Regions from separate parts of the Bacillus sp. JK106 genome, predicted to be linked through region 1. Evidence: riboswitches for the same ligand, from Rfam matches in the RefSeq annotation. Region 1 holds a riboswitch; the other holds the start of a gene.
What was found. A riboswitch is a leader RNA that binds a small molecule or an ion and turns the genes downstream of it on or off. The one in region 1 is predicted to bind glycine.

Region 1 (7,585 bases):
TCATATGGCAGAGTATTAAATCCTCAGCTTAGAACATACCGCCCCCTTCACTATGGAGAGCAGCCTGAATATATCGTTGAATTTGTTGAAACCCCGCATGTGATTGCGCCTTATGGAGCGCGAGGCGGCGGGGAACACGGACTGCTGGGGATGCCGGCCGCATTGGGAAATTGCCTTTCCGCCGCTTTAGGTGTCCAATTGAATCAACTTCCTCTCATTCCCGAACAATTATGGAGGACGCAAGAGGGGTGGAAAGATGATACCGTTTGATTTTGACTATTTTAAACCGAAGACCATTCAAGAAACAATCAATCTATTTCACTCGCTTGCGGCTGAAAAGAAAACACCGATGTATTATTCCGGCGGCACGGAAATTATCACGTTAGGAAGGCTGAATATCGTCTATACGGATGCGGTGATAGATATGAACGCGCTTCCGGAATTTCACGCCATCCGTTTTTATGAACGTTATCTGGTGATCGGAGCGGGCGTGTCATTAACGAAACTGGAGGAAGAAAATCCATTTCCGCTATTAAGTAAAACAGTAAGTGAAATAGCCGATCGGACGACTCGAAATAAGATCAGCCTGGGCGGAAACATTTGCGGGGGCATCTACTACCGTGAGGCCGTGCTGCCGTTGCTGATTTCTGATAGTTTGCTAGGGATTGCAGGGAGAGCGGGGATTCATTACCATCCTATAAATAAAGTATTTAACAAGGAAATACAATTGCGAAAAGGAGATTTTTTATTTCATGTCGTTGTCGATCGAGCGTACGTTGACCTGCCATTTGTCAGTATCAAAAGAAGACAGCAGTGGAATGTCGGGTATCCATTGGTGACAGTCTGTGCGCTGAAAAAAGATGATGAGATCAGAATGGCCTTCAGCGGCGTATGTCCATTTCCGTTTCGTTCTGCTGAAATGGAGGCTGTGCTTAACGATAAAAGCTATTCATTAGAAGATAGAGCGCGCAGGTCTTTACAGTATGTACCCAAACCCGTTCTTGATGATGCGGAAGGCTCAAGTGAATACCGAATATTTGTCTTGCAACATACAATTTTAGATGCCTTACGGGAATTAGAAGGAGGTCCAAATGTCTGATCTTATTACGTTGAAAGTAAATGGCGAGGAAAGACAGATGACGGTCAGACCGGCTGATACTTTGTTATTTGCTCTTCGTCTTCGTCTCGGATTAACTGGTGCAAAACCGGGCTGCTTAAATGGGGATTGCGGCGCCTGTACGGTATTAACGGACGGGGTGCCGATGAAGTCTTGCTTAATGCTTGCGGCAGAAGGGGAAGGAAAGGACATTACGACAATTGAAGGACTGATCAATACGCCGATTCAAAAGGCTTTTATTGAAAAATTCGCGTTTCAATGCGGTTATTGCACACCGGGTTTTCTCATGAATTGCCATGCTTTAGTGAATACTGAGCCGAATGCAAGTGATGACACGATAAAAAATTGGCTGGAGTCCAATATTTGCAGATGTACGGGTTACAGGGAGATTGAAGAAGCGGTTAAATCTGTTTTACATACAGGGAAAGGGACTTCTTAGTTCGCAACCGTAAAAAAAGAGCCCAGAGAATCATCCCTGAACTCCATATTCTTCACTTCATATACCGATACTCCCGCAGCTTCTCCAAAATCGCCACTTCTTTCAGCAGTTCTTCACCGACGTTTGTTTCTTTCACTTTCTTCCGCTCCAGCTCTTTGTCGACTAATCGTTTCACTGTTAAGACGTCGGTTCCGGTGCTCAGCACTTCGGCCTTGGAGTTAAAGTGTTTATGGGCGACGAGCTGCATGCCGTAGGAGTTGTATAAGAGCGTGTAGCCGGCGATGCCTGTTGTGGATTGATAGGCTTTGGAGAAGCCGCCGTCGATGACGATCATTTTTCCGTTTGCCTTGATCGGATCTTCTCCTTCGATTTCTTTTACCGGTGTATGGCCGTTGATGATATGGCCGTGATCCGGATTGAGGCCGAATTCCTTCAGGATGTTTCGGCAGGTTGCCTCGTCTTCACGCAAATAGTAATACGGGTTTTTCTTTTCTTTATGCGTTTCCTTCTCTTTAATGAAATACCGCTCAAAGGTTGTCATGGCCCGTTTTCCGAAGAGGGAGGAGTATTCGCCTGTCCATAAGTACCACGTCATATCTGTCGCCAGATCATCGGTTTCTTCCGGATGGGCAAACGCTTCACGTAAGAACCGTTCAAATACATCGAGCAGCTCACGGCCCGCATAAGCTTTATCCTCTATCATCATCGTTTCCATGCTGCCGTTTTCATCGACGGGAATACAGCCGTGAATCAACAGGTTGCCGTTATATTTCAGATACAGGCTGCCTTTTTTCATCATAAAATTCATATGGCGGCCCAGCTTTTCGGAGTGCTGGACAGAAAACAGCAGCTTGTCCATGACTTCTGCTTCTTCTTCTAGCAGCTCGTCGGGCTGTTTGGGATTCACCGTCGCAAAGCAGGTGTTTTCCAGTTGATACGTTTTTCCGTTCAGCGTGATTTCATTGCGGTCATAATCAATCTTTTCCAGTAACAGCCGTTCCTCCATATTAAAGTTCGGCCGTCTCTTAATAATCGGGCTCTCAAGCTTGAATTGGATCATCGCGATCGCCTGATGAATTTTTGTGATTTGTTTAATCTCATCTTCCGGTCTGTTTTCGTCCGCTTTCGGGCGGAAAGACGGGTTATCATCGTAATATTTTTCGGCAAGGTTCAATAGCGGTCTCAGATTGATGCCGTAAACGTCTTCAATAATATCCAGATTGTCATAGCGGGCACAGATGCGGATAATGTTTGCCAGACATACTTTTGAGCCGGAATAAGCGCCTATCCAGAGAACATCATGATTCCCCCATTGAATATCCACTGAATGATAGTTGATCAGTTCTTCCATGATTTTATCCGGCTGCGGTCCGCGGTCATAAATATCGCCGACAACATGCAGATGGTCGACCACCAATCGCTGCGTGCTGTAGGCAAGACCGGTGATCAGCTTATCGGCCTGGCCGAGCGCAATGATCTGTTCTATGATTTCGGAGTAGTATTGTTCCTTGTTGGCGGCTTGTTCTGTTTTGTACAGCAGCTCTTCGGAAATATAAGCAAATTGGGCGGGCAGTGCTTTGCGCAATTTGGAGCGGGTGTACTTGGAAGAACAATAAGAAACGAGCTTAATCATCCGATGAATCGTTTCTTTATACCACTCGTTTAATGCCTCTTTCGTATCAAAGTTATGTTTGATCAGCTTCAGTTTGTCTTCCGGGTAATAGACCAAAGCCGCCAGTTCATCAATTTCTCTATCGTAAATGACGCCGCTGAAAATATCGCGGATCTTCTCTTTTACTCTTCCTGAACCGTTCCGCAGCACGTGTTGGAATGCCTGATACTCCCCGTGCAGATCACTGACGAAATGCTCGGTTCCTTTCGGCAGGTTCAGTATCGCTTTCAGATTAATGATTTCCGTGACCACTTTTTCTTCACAATCGTATTTTTGTGCGAGCAGATCTAAATATTTGGTTTCCAATCTCGTCCATCCCCTTTTTATTTACGAGCAATTGTATGATAAAGTGAATTTAAAGTATGACATAATGTTTAAATGATTAGACCTTATATGATAGTACCGCATAACGCCTTTTTGAGACAATGAAAACGGAAAATACGGCGCTTCAGGCATCGAAAATTGGACCGGGATAACGCCGTGAGCTCATCCCCCTATTGACAATGAATTCAACTTCCATTAAAATAAAAAGTTAGCTGATAGTTATTTCTATCGGAAACTTAATACGTAGCAGGCTATGATTGCTGTGGGTCGCACTACAGCAGGAGCGGCTTCTGGAGAGACCGCGGGTTTTCCGCGGCGCCGAAGGGTTCACAATCTCAGGCAAAAGGACAGAAGAGTACCGAATATGTATTTGTCATGCTGTTGATTGTCAGCGGCGCAAATATAATTTGATATTCTTATGACCATGAGATTGGAGGGCATCCAATCTCTTTTTTTATTGGCTTTTTTTGCTCGTCGTTCACTAGAGAGGTAAGGAGGAGTCAGATGTGGAGCAGCGAGAGCTAAAGAGGGACTTATCGAATCGGCACGTGCAGCTGATCGCCATTGGCGGCACGATCGGCACCGGATTGTTTTTAGGGTCCGGTAAGGCGATTCAGCTGGCGGGTCCTTCTATCATCTTTGCGTATTTTATTGTAGGTATTGCGCTTTTTTTCGTCATGCGGGCGCTGGGAGAACTGCTGTTATCTAAAGCAGGCTACCAATCATTAACGGATATTGCCGAGGCGTATTTAGGGCCGCGTGCAGCGTTTGTCACCGGCTGGACTTATTGGTTTTGCTGGATTATGACGGCTATGGCGGATGTGATCGCCGTCGGTGTATATGTGAAATATTGGTTTGACATTCCGCAGTGGGTTCCTGCACTTATCTGTTTGCTCATTTTATTAGGGCTTAATCTGTTAACGGTTAAGATTTTTGGAGAATTGGAGTTTTGGTTCGCCTTAATTAAGGTAGTCACGATTCTCGCGTTAATTGTCATCGGGGTGGTTCTGCTGGTGATTGGGTTCAAAACGCATACCGGAACGGTTTCAGCGGCGAATCTGTGGGAGCACGGCGGCTTGTTTCCGAACGGATTTTCAGGCTTTTTGCTTTCGTTCCAGATGGTGATCTTCGCCTATGTCGGTGTGGAGTTAGTGGGTGTGTCAGCGGCGGAAACGTCAAATCCGAAAAAAAATATTCCGTCCGCTATCAATAAAATTCCATTGCGGATTTTATTTTTCTACGTCGGGGCATTGATCATTCTTTTATGTATTAATCCGTGGATGCAGCTGAATGCAACGGAAAGTCCATTTGTAAAGACCTTCAGTCTGGTCGGTATTCCGTTGGCCGCGGGAATTATTAATTTTGTCGTATTAACGTCTGCCGCTTCTGCTTGTAACAGCGGGATGTTTTCAACAAGCCGGATTTTGTATAACTTAAGCAAAACGAAACAGGCGCCGGCAAGTTTTGCGAAGCTGAATAAAAATCATGTGCCGAGCCGCGCATTATGGATATCGGTTATTGTGCTGTCAGCTGGCGCTCTTTTAAGCAAATTGATACCGGAAGCGGCCTTTGGCATCGTGACCACCATCAGCGCGATTTGTTTCATTTGGGTGTGGGGCGTGATTCTTGTCTGTCATATCAGATACAGGAAAACCCGTCCGGACTTACACGCAAGCTCGCCTTTCAAGGCGCCGTTTGCGCCGTTTATCAATTACGCCGTGCTGTCGCTGTTTGCCGTCATTCTGGTGATTATGCTGTTTGCGGATGCGACGCGCCCGGCTTTGCTGCTGACACCGCTGTGGTTTATTGGATTGTTTCTTATCTATCGGGCGAGAGGGAGAAAGAAAAGAAGGACCTAACATTATGCTGAACGTTCACTTATTGAGATTGGTGAAAGCATATGTTACGGAGAGTCACATTTAAAAGGAGCATTTTTAAGATCAACCATCGGAATGCTCCTTTAAAAGTGGAAATGATCATATCTCTCCAATATCCTCAAATATTGCCCACGCTTTCCACAACAGAATATTCTATAAGAATATAATCCTCCCTCACACTATACTATTACCATCTCTACATCTGTTTTCTGGATTTGCCGCCGAATACGTCATTTTGTGCCACAATTGATTATTACCTAATATTAAACTTAAACATAATAGTCTTGATCAAATGGTTGTCAACTTTATAAAGTCTTTTTCCGTTTTCGGCATCATTTTTTGGCATAGTTCTGTCTTTTATCACTCATAACTTCATTCCTTCATTGATGATCAATTTTCTACATCAAAAAACCACTAAGGTTATTGTATATAGTCAGATTAAGATAATGAAAAGGGTTTTACTAGAAAAATATAGCACAATGTGCTTTTTTCTTTTATTATAACTAGAAAGGGAAACACTGGAGATGGTCATACGATAAATTCAGTGTCTTAACTGTCTATTTTAATCCAATCGGATCTGTTAATGAATAACGGCACTATACTTAAGTAAATGGCTAACAATGCGGTAGTCTATTGTTTAACAGCATATTGAAGAGATTGATACAAAGGTGGATGAATCTGTTGAACGGGTCAGATCCATGCATTATCGGATAGTTGGGTTTGGTGAGCATTATCAGCGGCCGTTGTTATTGAAGTGATACAACAACATGCCTACCAACAAAAAGGATTTTTGAATTCTGAAGAACATGACAAATCATGAATGAAGCGCTGAATATTTATATGGTGCGTCTGTCCGCCATCGTAGTGACATAGATCATATGGACAAGGATTATCATGATGCAGATATGACATTAGCGAATAAAATAGGAATTTATTCAAATTTCTATTATGTTAGATAAGGTTAAAAAGGAGGCTACGAAATTGAAATCCCCCAGCTCTATATTGATTTCTGAAGGGTTATTAGCAACTGCAGCTATGTCTAAATTTATTGATCGGTTAATGAAAAAAAAGGATTATTCCAGATTAGTTGTCATCATTTGTAATCTTTTATTTAGTGCTTTAATATCTTTATTTCCTTCATCACTAATTTCATTTATAATTAGCATGTTTAATCATCAGTTTCTTTTAGAATTTAAAACGTATTATCTACTCTCTATGGTGATTTTTATTTTGATGATATCAATAAATCTATTTACTGAACAAATAAATATACCCATGATACTTTTGCGAATTACATTTTATATTAAGTTAAAATATAAATCTGCTGCAAAAAATTATGGATTAGCTCTAGTGACAACTCTAATATTGGGCTGGCTAGGAAAGCAATTGTTTAATATTCTCTTTTCAGCGTTAAACAGATATGGGGTTCAAGAAGAAATTGCAGGTATAATAAGTATTATTTTAGCTATAGGGATAACTATATCTGGTTTTTATACATTCCCGACAAAGAAACAAGTTAGAGATACTAATGAACTATTGTTTTCTCCTTTTTTTATAATAATATCAATTGGTATGAGTTATGTTGTAAGTGAGAGAAATATGATAACAAACTTTGCTGAGGGAAATAGAGAAATATCAGCTTATATATTAGCAGTGTTTATGTTAACAGCTATTAACCAAATAATAAATTATCTAAAAAAGTTATTTGAAAAGATGCATGAATCTCCAGAAAATAAAGAAACGATTAATCCGATTGATTTATATATAAGTTCAGCATGGAGTAAATATGTTAGTCGAAGGAAACAGTTTAAAAAACAGTTGGGGTTATTGAAAGTTAATATAATTAAGTTATTTACTTTTATAAGAAAGAATTATAAAAACAAAAGGTTTTATCTAAAAACCACGACAATAGTAGCCTTATTTATAGTATCATACTTTATATTGAAGAAAGTTAATATATTTCTATCTGAGTTTAAAATCCCGGAATATATAATAAATTTTTTGTCCCCATTGCTCATTATAGGAGTTTTCTTGTATATACTTTTTAAAATGATATGCTTAACCATTTTTAAACTGAGAGGAGAACCGAAAGAAAAATTTGTTGCGTTGAAGTATTTTAGTATATTGTTATTGTTTCTAAGTGCATTTTTATATAT
Region 2 (7,585 bases), on a different contig from region 1:
ATGTTTTCTTCAAACAACCCGAGGGTGTTCGGATTCGTCAGCATCAGCGCCGCTGTTTCTTCGTTTACCGCTCTTTTCAAATCTTCAATGTCAACCAGCCCGTGCTCATTTGACTTAACGGTAATCGTTTCAAAACCGGCGACCGTGGCGGATGCCGGATTCGTACCGTGGGCTGAATCAGGGACAATCACCTTCGTCCGTCCGAAGTCTCCCCGCGCTTCGTGATAGGCGCGGATCATCATCAGGCCGGTCCATTCGCCGTGAGCGCCCGCCGCAGGCTGCAGCGTCACCTCGTCCATGCCCGTAATCTCCTCCAAGTGTCCGCTTAAATCGTATAAAAGCTCAAGCGCCCCCTGAACTGTGTCCTCGTCCTGAAGCGGATGAATAGCGGAAAAACCTGCGAACCGGGCAATTTTTTCATTTAATTTCGGATTGTATTTCATCGTACAGGAGCCGAGCGGATAAAAGCCTGAATCAACTCCGTGGTTTCTCTTAGAAAGAGCGGTATAATGCCGCATAATATCAAGCTCTGATACTTCCGGCAGCTTTGCGTCTTCATCGCGGATATAGTCACCGGGAAGAAGGCTTTCAAGCTCTGTTTCCGGCACATCAAGCTCCGGAAGGCTGTAACCGACACGCCCTTCGCGGGACATTTCAAAAATAAGCGCCTGATCTTGATTATTCATGTTGATCCCCCAATCCCGCAATAAGCGAATCGATCTCTTCTTTCGTTCTCAGCTCTGTGACGGCAATCAGCATATGCTGATTCAGTTCCGGATACGCAAGACCTAAGTCATATCCGCCGATGATGCCGTCTTGCAGGAGCCGCCGGTTTGCTTCCTTGACGGGAAGATTCAGCCTGACGGCAAATTCATTAAATATCGGGCCGTCAAATGCTACGTGCAAGCCGGCTTTTTCCGCTTGGCGTCTCGCGTAATCAGCTTTCAATATATTTTGACGGGCCATGTCTTTGACGCCGTTTTTTCCGAGCGCCGTCATTGCGACTGAAGCCGCTAAAGCATTCAGCGCCTGATTTGAACAAATGTTAGACGTGGCTTTGTCTCTTCTGATATGCTGCTCGCGCGCCTGAAGAGTGAGAACAAAACCTCTTCGCCCGTTTTCATCCTCCGTTTGGCCGACAAGCCGGCCCGGCACCTTTCTCATCAGTTTTTTCGTTACTGCAAAATAGCCGCAGTGCGGGCCGCCGAATGCCGCAGGTATGCCGAAAGGCTGCGCGTCCCCGACGACAATATCAGCTCCGTATGCCCCGGGCGGTGTCAAAATACCGAGCGCGAGCGGGTTTGAAGAAACAATCAGCTGGCTGTTTCCTTTATGTGCGAGCGGCTCAATGCCCTTTAACGGCTCGATTTGTCCGAAGAAGTTCGGATACTGAACGATCACGGCGGCCGTCTCATCACAAACGGCATGTTCCAATGCTTCAAGATCTGTGACGCCGTTTTTCGCGGGCACCTCTACAACCTCAATATATTGGCCCTTTGCGTATGTTTTCAAAACATCCCGTGATTCCGGATGAACGGCTGCGGAAATGACGATTTTTTTCTTTTTCGTATGTCCCGATGCAAGCATCGCCGCTTCCGCAAGCGCCGTTCCCCCGTCGTACATAGAGGAGTTTGCGATATCCATTCCCGTTAATTCACAGATCATCGTTTGAAATTCAAAAATCGCCTGCAGCTCCCCTTGTGAGATTTCAGGCTGGTAAGGCGTATAAGCCGTGTAAAACTCTGATCGGGAAATCACATGATCGACGATAACCGGCTGATAGTGATCGTACACTCCTGCGCCCAGAAAAGATGCATATGTAACAGCGTCTTTATTTTTCGCCGCAAGCTTTGTCAGCTCTCTCGTCAGCTCCGTTTCAGCTTTTGCTTTTTTAATTTGGTAGTCTTTTTGAAACCTCACATCTTCCGGAATATCGGCAAACAGTTCATCAATTGTTTCTGCGCCGATGGCTTTCAGCATTTCTTTTTTATCCTGTTCTGTCGCGGGCAAATATCGATGCTTCATATGACTCTCCTTTTTCAGCTCTGTTTTGGACGTTTATAAAACGGTGTGCGGACAATCTTCGCTTTTACCGTTTTTTTACGGATTTCCACTTCTACTTCCGTTCCGACTTCACTGAATTCCGTTTTGATTAAGGCAAGGCCGATATTTTTCTTTAAAGTCGGAGATTGCGTGCCTGTCGTGACTTCCCCGATCGGAACACCGTCTTTTTTCACGGCGTACCCGTGTCTCGGAATCCCTTTTTCAATCATCTCAAGTCCGACCAGCTTTCGCGGGGCTCCTTTTTCTTTCTGTTCGCGCAATACAGATTTCCCGAAAAAATCGGAATCTTTCTTGTGTTTCACGGCAAATCCGATTCCGGCTTCAATCGGTGTAATATCTTTCGTCAATTCCTGACCGTATAAAGCAAGCTTCGCTTCAAATCTCAGCGTATCACGGGCGCCGAGGCCGCACGGAACGAGGCCTTCATGCTCTCCCGCTGCAAGTATCTCCTTAAATAGATGAACCGCATCTTCATTGCGGCAATATAACTCAAACCCGTCTTCACCGGTATAGCCTGTTCTTGAAAGCAGGACTTGGCGTCCGGCAACGTCCGCCTCGTCAATAAATGTAAACGGCTTTAAGGAGGACAAATCACATTCAGTCAGCTTCGCAAGAACCGACTGAGCATTCGGCCCCTGAACGGCAAGCAGTGAAATCCCGTCAGACTGATTCGTCAGCGTGACGTCGCCTTCCGCATGTTCCGTCAGCCAGGCGATGTCTTTTTCAATATTAGACGCGTTTATCACGAGCAGATAGCAGCTCTCGCTTTTCTGATAGATCAGCAAATCATCGACCGTACCGCCGTCAGGATAACACATGGCGGTATAAAGCGCGTTTCCCGGCTTTAAATCGGCAACGTCATTTGTCATCATTTTTTGCAGAAAAGACAGGGCGTCTTTACCGGATACTTCAACTTCCCCCATATGAGACACATCAAACAGTCCCGCTTTTGTGCGGACGGCTTCATGCTCCTCTTTAATAGAAGAAAATTGAACCGGCAGCTCCCATCCTCCAAAATCAATCGTTTTTCCGCCGTATTCTTTATACACGTCATAAAGCGGTGTTCGTTTCAGCATCATCTTCCCCCTTCAGTCATTGGCGCATTGTAAAAACATATAAAAAAGGACAGAGAAACACCTCATGAAAATGAAGGTTTCTCTGTCCCGGCACCTGAAAGTTTACTTTATGAACATATCATAAAGACGTCCCCTTTGGTGGCCTGCTTCTTCTAAGTGCAGACACTCTCCAGAGTTGCGTCGAGCAAGAGTTCTTTTGCCTGAGAGATTCACTCCGCAGTTTGCTCCTTCGGCGCCCGGACGCCCATCTTTCGTCCGAGTCTCTCCCCTTGCTGTCATTCGCTCATATTTACCAATTTTATGGACATACTAAAGCAATATCTTTTAGTGAAATCATTACTTATATCCTACCACCCTCATTTACGTCCGGCAACAAAAATTATGATAAATCAGTTTTTTAAAAGAAAGGCGGTTTTGTTACATATGACAGCAGAGATCATATTTGATGCAAACTGGCCGGGAGAGTTTTCTGAGCGGCTGAAAACGGACGGTCCCTGGTCAAATTGGGAGATGTACAAACTGTCGGCTGAAGTCCAGCAGACCCTTGCCATTCCTGAATTCGAAGGGTTGAGGGCTCCTTTGTACCTTCCCGATTTCACTCCGCTTCCCCATCAGCTTGAGGTCGCGCAGAAAGTCGTTGAAAAAATGAACGGCAAGGCGATTTTGGCTGATGAAGTAGGGCTCGGAAAAACGGTGGAAGCGGGCCTGATTTTAAAAGAATATATGATTCGCGGGCTGGCCAAAAAAATCCTGATTCTTGTGCCGGCATCACTCGTTTCCCAGTGGGTGAAAGAGCTTCAGGAGAAGTTTTTAATACCCGCTGTTGAACAGAAGAAAAGCTATGTGTGGGAACAGTGCGATATCGTCGTTTCTTCTATTGATACGGCCAAACGCTCCCCTCACAAAGACATTGTCCTTTCTATTCCGTATGATCTCGTCATTATTGACGAGGCGCACAAGCTCAAAAACAGCAAAACGAAAAATTATGAATTTGCGAGAAGTCTTGTGAAGAAATACTGCCTGCTTCTGACGGCGACGCCGATTCAAAACCGGATCGAAGAAATCTTCAATTTAGTGTCACTGTTAAAGCCCGGCCATTTAGGAAACGAAAGCGGATTTCAAGAAACCTTCAATCAGAAGGACGGGATTGACGCTCATGAGCATTTGAAAGAACTCGTCAATAAGGTGATGATCCGCAACACGCGGAGCGACACCGGCCTTACATGGACGAAGCGCCACGTGGAAACAGTGCCGATCACCTTTTCACCGACGGAACAGGCGCTTTACGATGACATTGCCGCACTGAAAAACGGCACGGAAAAGCCCGCAAGCGCATTTTCCATTATGACGCTGCAAAGAGAGTGCTGTTCAAGCCGGGAAGCCGTGTATATGACGCTCAAAAAAATGCTTGACCAAAAAGATAAACAAGCGCCCGCATTCGATGAACAGACGATCGCTAATTTAATGGACCGCATCAATCAAGTCACGCAAAACTCAAAAGCGATTCAAGTTGTTGACTTGATCCAAAAGATTAATGACAAAGTCATTATTTTTACTGAATACAGGGCGACACAGATTTACCTGCAATGGTTCCTTCAGCAGAACGGCATAAGCTCCGTTCCGTTCAGAGGCGGATTTAAACGCGGAAAAAAAGACTGGATGAAGGATCTCTTCCGCGGCAAAGTGCAGGTGCTGATCGCTACAGAAGCAGGAGGCGAAGGGATCAACCTGCAATTCTGCAACCATATTATCAATTATGACCTCCCGTGGAACCCGATGCGGCTTGAACAAAGAATCGGAAGGATTCACAGACTCGGTCAGGAAAGAGATGTCCATATCTACAATATGGCGACAAAACATACGGTGGAAGAGCATATCTTAAAACTTCTGTATGACAAAATTCATTTATTTGAAAATGTCGTCGGAGAATTAGATGACATTTTAACAAAAATCAAAGTGAGCAATTTTGAAGACCATTTGCATGATATTTTATGCCATTCGCTGACAGAGGAGGAAATGAGAATCAAAATGGACAATCTCACCTCTTTTCTGTCGTACAGTACGGAAAAGCCCGCCAGAAAAAAAGGCTCTTAAAAAGGAGGAAGCGCGACATGAGACAGCAGGAGGTTCACCAATTTTTACTGCGCTTTTTTGAAGCGAACCACTGCCCGATTACAGAACACGGGCCGGGTTTTATGACGGTTCAGTTGACGGTCGAGATGGACAAACAAATTATGAACCGCCCGTTTTATTGGCATTGGCGTGAAAAAACGGGCGGCGAACCGAACCCGATGAAGATTACGTTCATCACTGATAAAGAAACGGCTCCGGAGGATATGGACGGCGAGTTTATTTACTTTGGAGCCCCGCGCCTCTTTCAAATCTTTCAAGCAGTTAAACAAAATGGGAGATTTACAAGAATATATGAGAAAATTGTATCAGCCGGAGCCAGAGTGCCGCTTCAGCCCTGGCTTGGATTAAATGTAGTGATTTCATACCAATCCGACATGAAAAAAGACAGACTTTTGTCTTTAGGCCTGCATCTTGTTTCTGGAACAATTATAGAAGGGTTTCAGCAGAAGCTTGCACCGCTTCCGCTGACCTCGCAAATATCAGACTATTGCTTTACCATATCGCCGATGATTAAGCCGGAAAGCGGGATTAAAAGGATGGAGCATTACTTAAAAGACGCTGCCGCCAAAGAGCCGTCAGACTGGGCTGACAGCGCGATCGCCAGATGGAAAAAGGACCTCAGGCTGCTCGATCAGTTTTATGAGCAGACAGAAGAAAAACCTGAGGAATACCATTTGGAAAAACAAGCGCTGAAAGCCTTATATCAGCCGAAAATTCACATTCAGATTGAAAACGGCGGTTTATTTTTCCTGCAAAGTAATTTTTCTGGATAAGCGTTATCCATTCGACACCTTTCCCGTTTTTTCTGGAAATTCTATATTATAATAAAAGTATATAGAAAAAATTTCTGGCGTTTCGCATGCGATGAATCACTTCCAGACATGTAAAGATAAGGTCATGGGCGGATTGGCTGAAATACATAAACAAGTATTTTAGGAGGAGAAAATGCATGAAAAATGCAAAAATGGAATTTTCGCAATTAGATAAGGAATGGGTTGAGCTGATATTAGAAGCCCAAAAAGCAAATATCAGCCTAGAAGAAATACGCAAATACCTGCTTTCGCATAAAAAGTCTTCTCAACATATCCAGGCAGCCAGAAGTCATACCGTAAATCCTTTCTGAATGTGCTATAATATCACAAGGAAGGTGATGACATTGATTGGCCAGCGTATTAAACAATACCGAAAAGAAAAAGGCTACTCACTATCAGAACTAGCTGAAAAAGCTGGGGTAGCGAAGTCTTATTTAAGCTCAATAGAACGAAATTTACAGACGAACCCCTCCATTCAATTTCTCGAAAAAGTCTCCGCTGTTCTGGACGTCTCGGTTCATACTTTACTTGATGAAAAACATGAAACCGAATACGATGGTCAATTAGATAGTGAATGGGAGAAATTAGTTCGCGATGCGATGACATCCGGGGTATCAAAAAAACAATTTCGTGAATTTTTAGATTATCAAAAATGGAGAAAAGCGCAAAAAGAGGAGTAGTGCCGCCATATGTGCACAACTCCTCTTTTAACTGTCCGACTTTCGGATTAGTTTTTATCCTCACTGTGAGCCTTTTCATTTTCCTTGACGTAACCGTCTTTATCCGTATGATCTTTCGTAATGGTCAAGCCGTTCCATTGCGTTGCTTCAAAAGAGAATTGAAGAGAAATCGCATTGCCTTGGAACTTGTTTTGCACACTTAATCCGTCCGCAGTTTTTGCGGTGTCATTTTTAAATTGGATTTCCATTCTCACCTGGTCATAATCAGCAGGCGTTTTCGGAACTCCGTCGTACTCAGGAGCTGTTTTGCCGTTAATGGTTGCCACATTGACTTTTCCGCTCTCACTCAGGAATTTCGGATCAATGTGCTTGCTGATCGCTTCGGCAGCTGCTTTATCCTGTTTTGTTGACATTAAGTATAAGTCTTTCAGGCTGGCCGCCTTTAAAATGATATTTTTAGGATAGCCGTTGCCCCCTTCTTTACCGACTGTCAGAACCGTAATTTCAAACTGGCTGAGGAAATCCTCCGCAGATTCATTTCCTTTCTTTGCTCCTTTAAAGTCAGTAAAATTCAAAGCCATCAGCACTTCTTTAATGGCAAGTGAACCGTTGTTTCTGAATTCAAAATCTTTCGTCAATTTATCACCTGGTTTTAAGTTTGACAAATTGACATTGGCTGATTGTTCTTTAGCCGATAAATCAAGTGTTCCTGACGCAAATGTAGCGTCCGTCGACTTCACATCATTAAATGCGGCCCATGTGCCTCCTCCTACTAATGCTAAACCGAGTGCGGCAGAGGCAACGCCTAAGCTTAATTTCT

Region 2: another riboswitch for glycine. It lies ahead of gcvT (glycine cleavage system aminomethyltransferase GcvT); the one in region 1 lies ahead of ACWJJS_RS00590 (amino acid permease).

What each region holds. Positions count from the first base shown of each region.
Region 1 is NZ_JBSJQC010000001.1:107,394-114,978, forward strand. It holds gene ACWJJS_RS00570 (xanthine dehydrogenase family protein molybdopterin-binding subunit) at 1-270, shown strand, start outside; gene ACWJJS_RS00575 (FAD binding domain-containing protein) at 257-1,099, shown strand; gene ACWJJS_RS00580 ((2Fe-2S)-binding protein) at 1,092-1,556, shown strand; gene fbp (fructose-1,6-bisphosphatase) at 1,609-3,534, opposite strand; glycine riboswitch at 3,833-3,913, shown strand; gene ACWJJS_RS00590 (amino acid permease) at 4,059-5,411, shown strand; gene ACWJJS_RS00595 (hypothetical protein) at 6,411-7,585, shown strand, end outside.
Region 2 is NZ_JBSJQC010000003.1:463,298-470,882, forward strand. It holds gene gcvPB (aminomethyl-transferring glycine dehydrogenase subunit GcvPB) at 1-686, opposite strand, end outside; gene gcvPA (aminomethyl-transferring glycine dehydrogenase subunit GcvPA) at 679-2,025, opposite strand; gene gcvT (glycine cleavage system aminomethyltransferase GcvT) at 2,040-3,140, opposite strand; glycine riboswitch at 3,319-3,419, opposite strand; gene ACWJJS_RS12670 (DEAD/DEAH box helicase) at 3,564-5,234, shown strand; gene ACWJJS_RS12675 (YqhG family protein) at 5,252-6,046, shown strand; gene sinI (anti-repressor SinI) at 6,223-6,396, shown strand; gene sinR (transcriptional regulator SinR) at 6,430-6,765, shown strand; gene tasA (biofilm matrix protein TasA) at 6,813-7,585, opposite strand, start outside.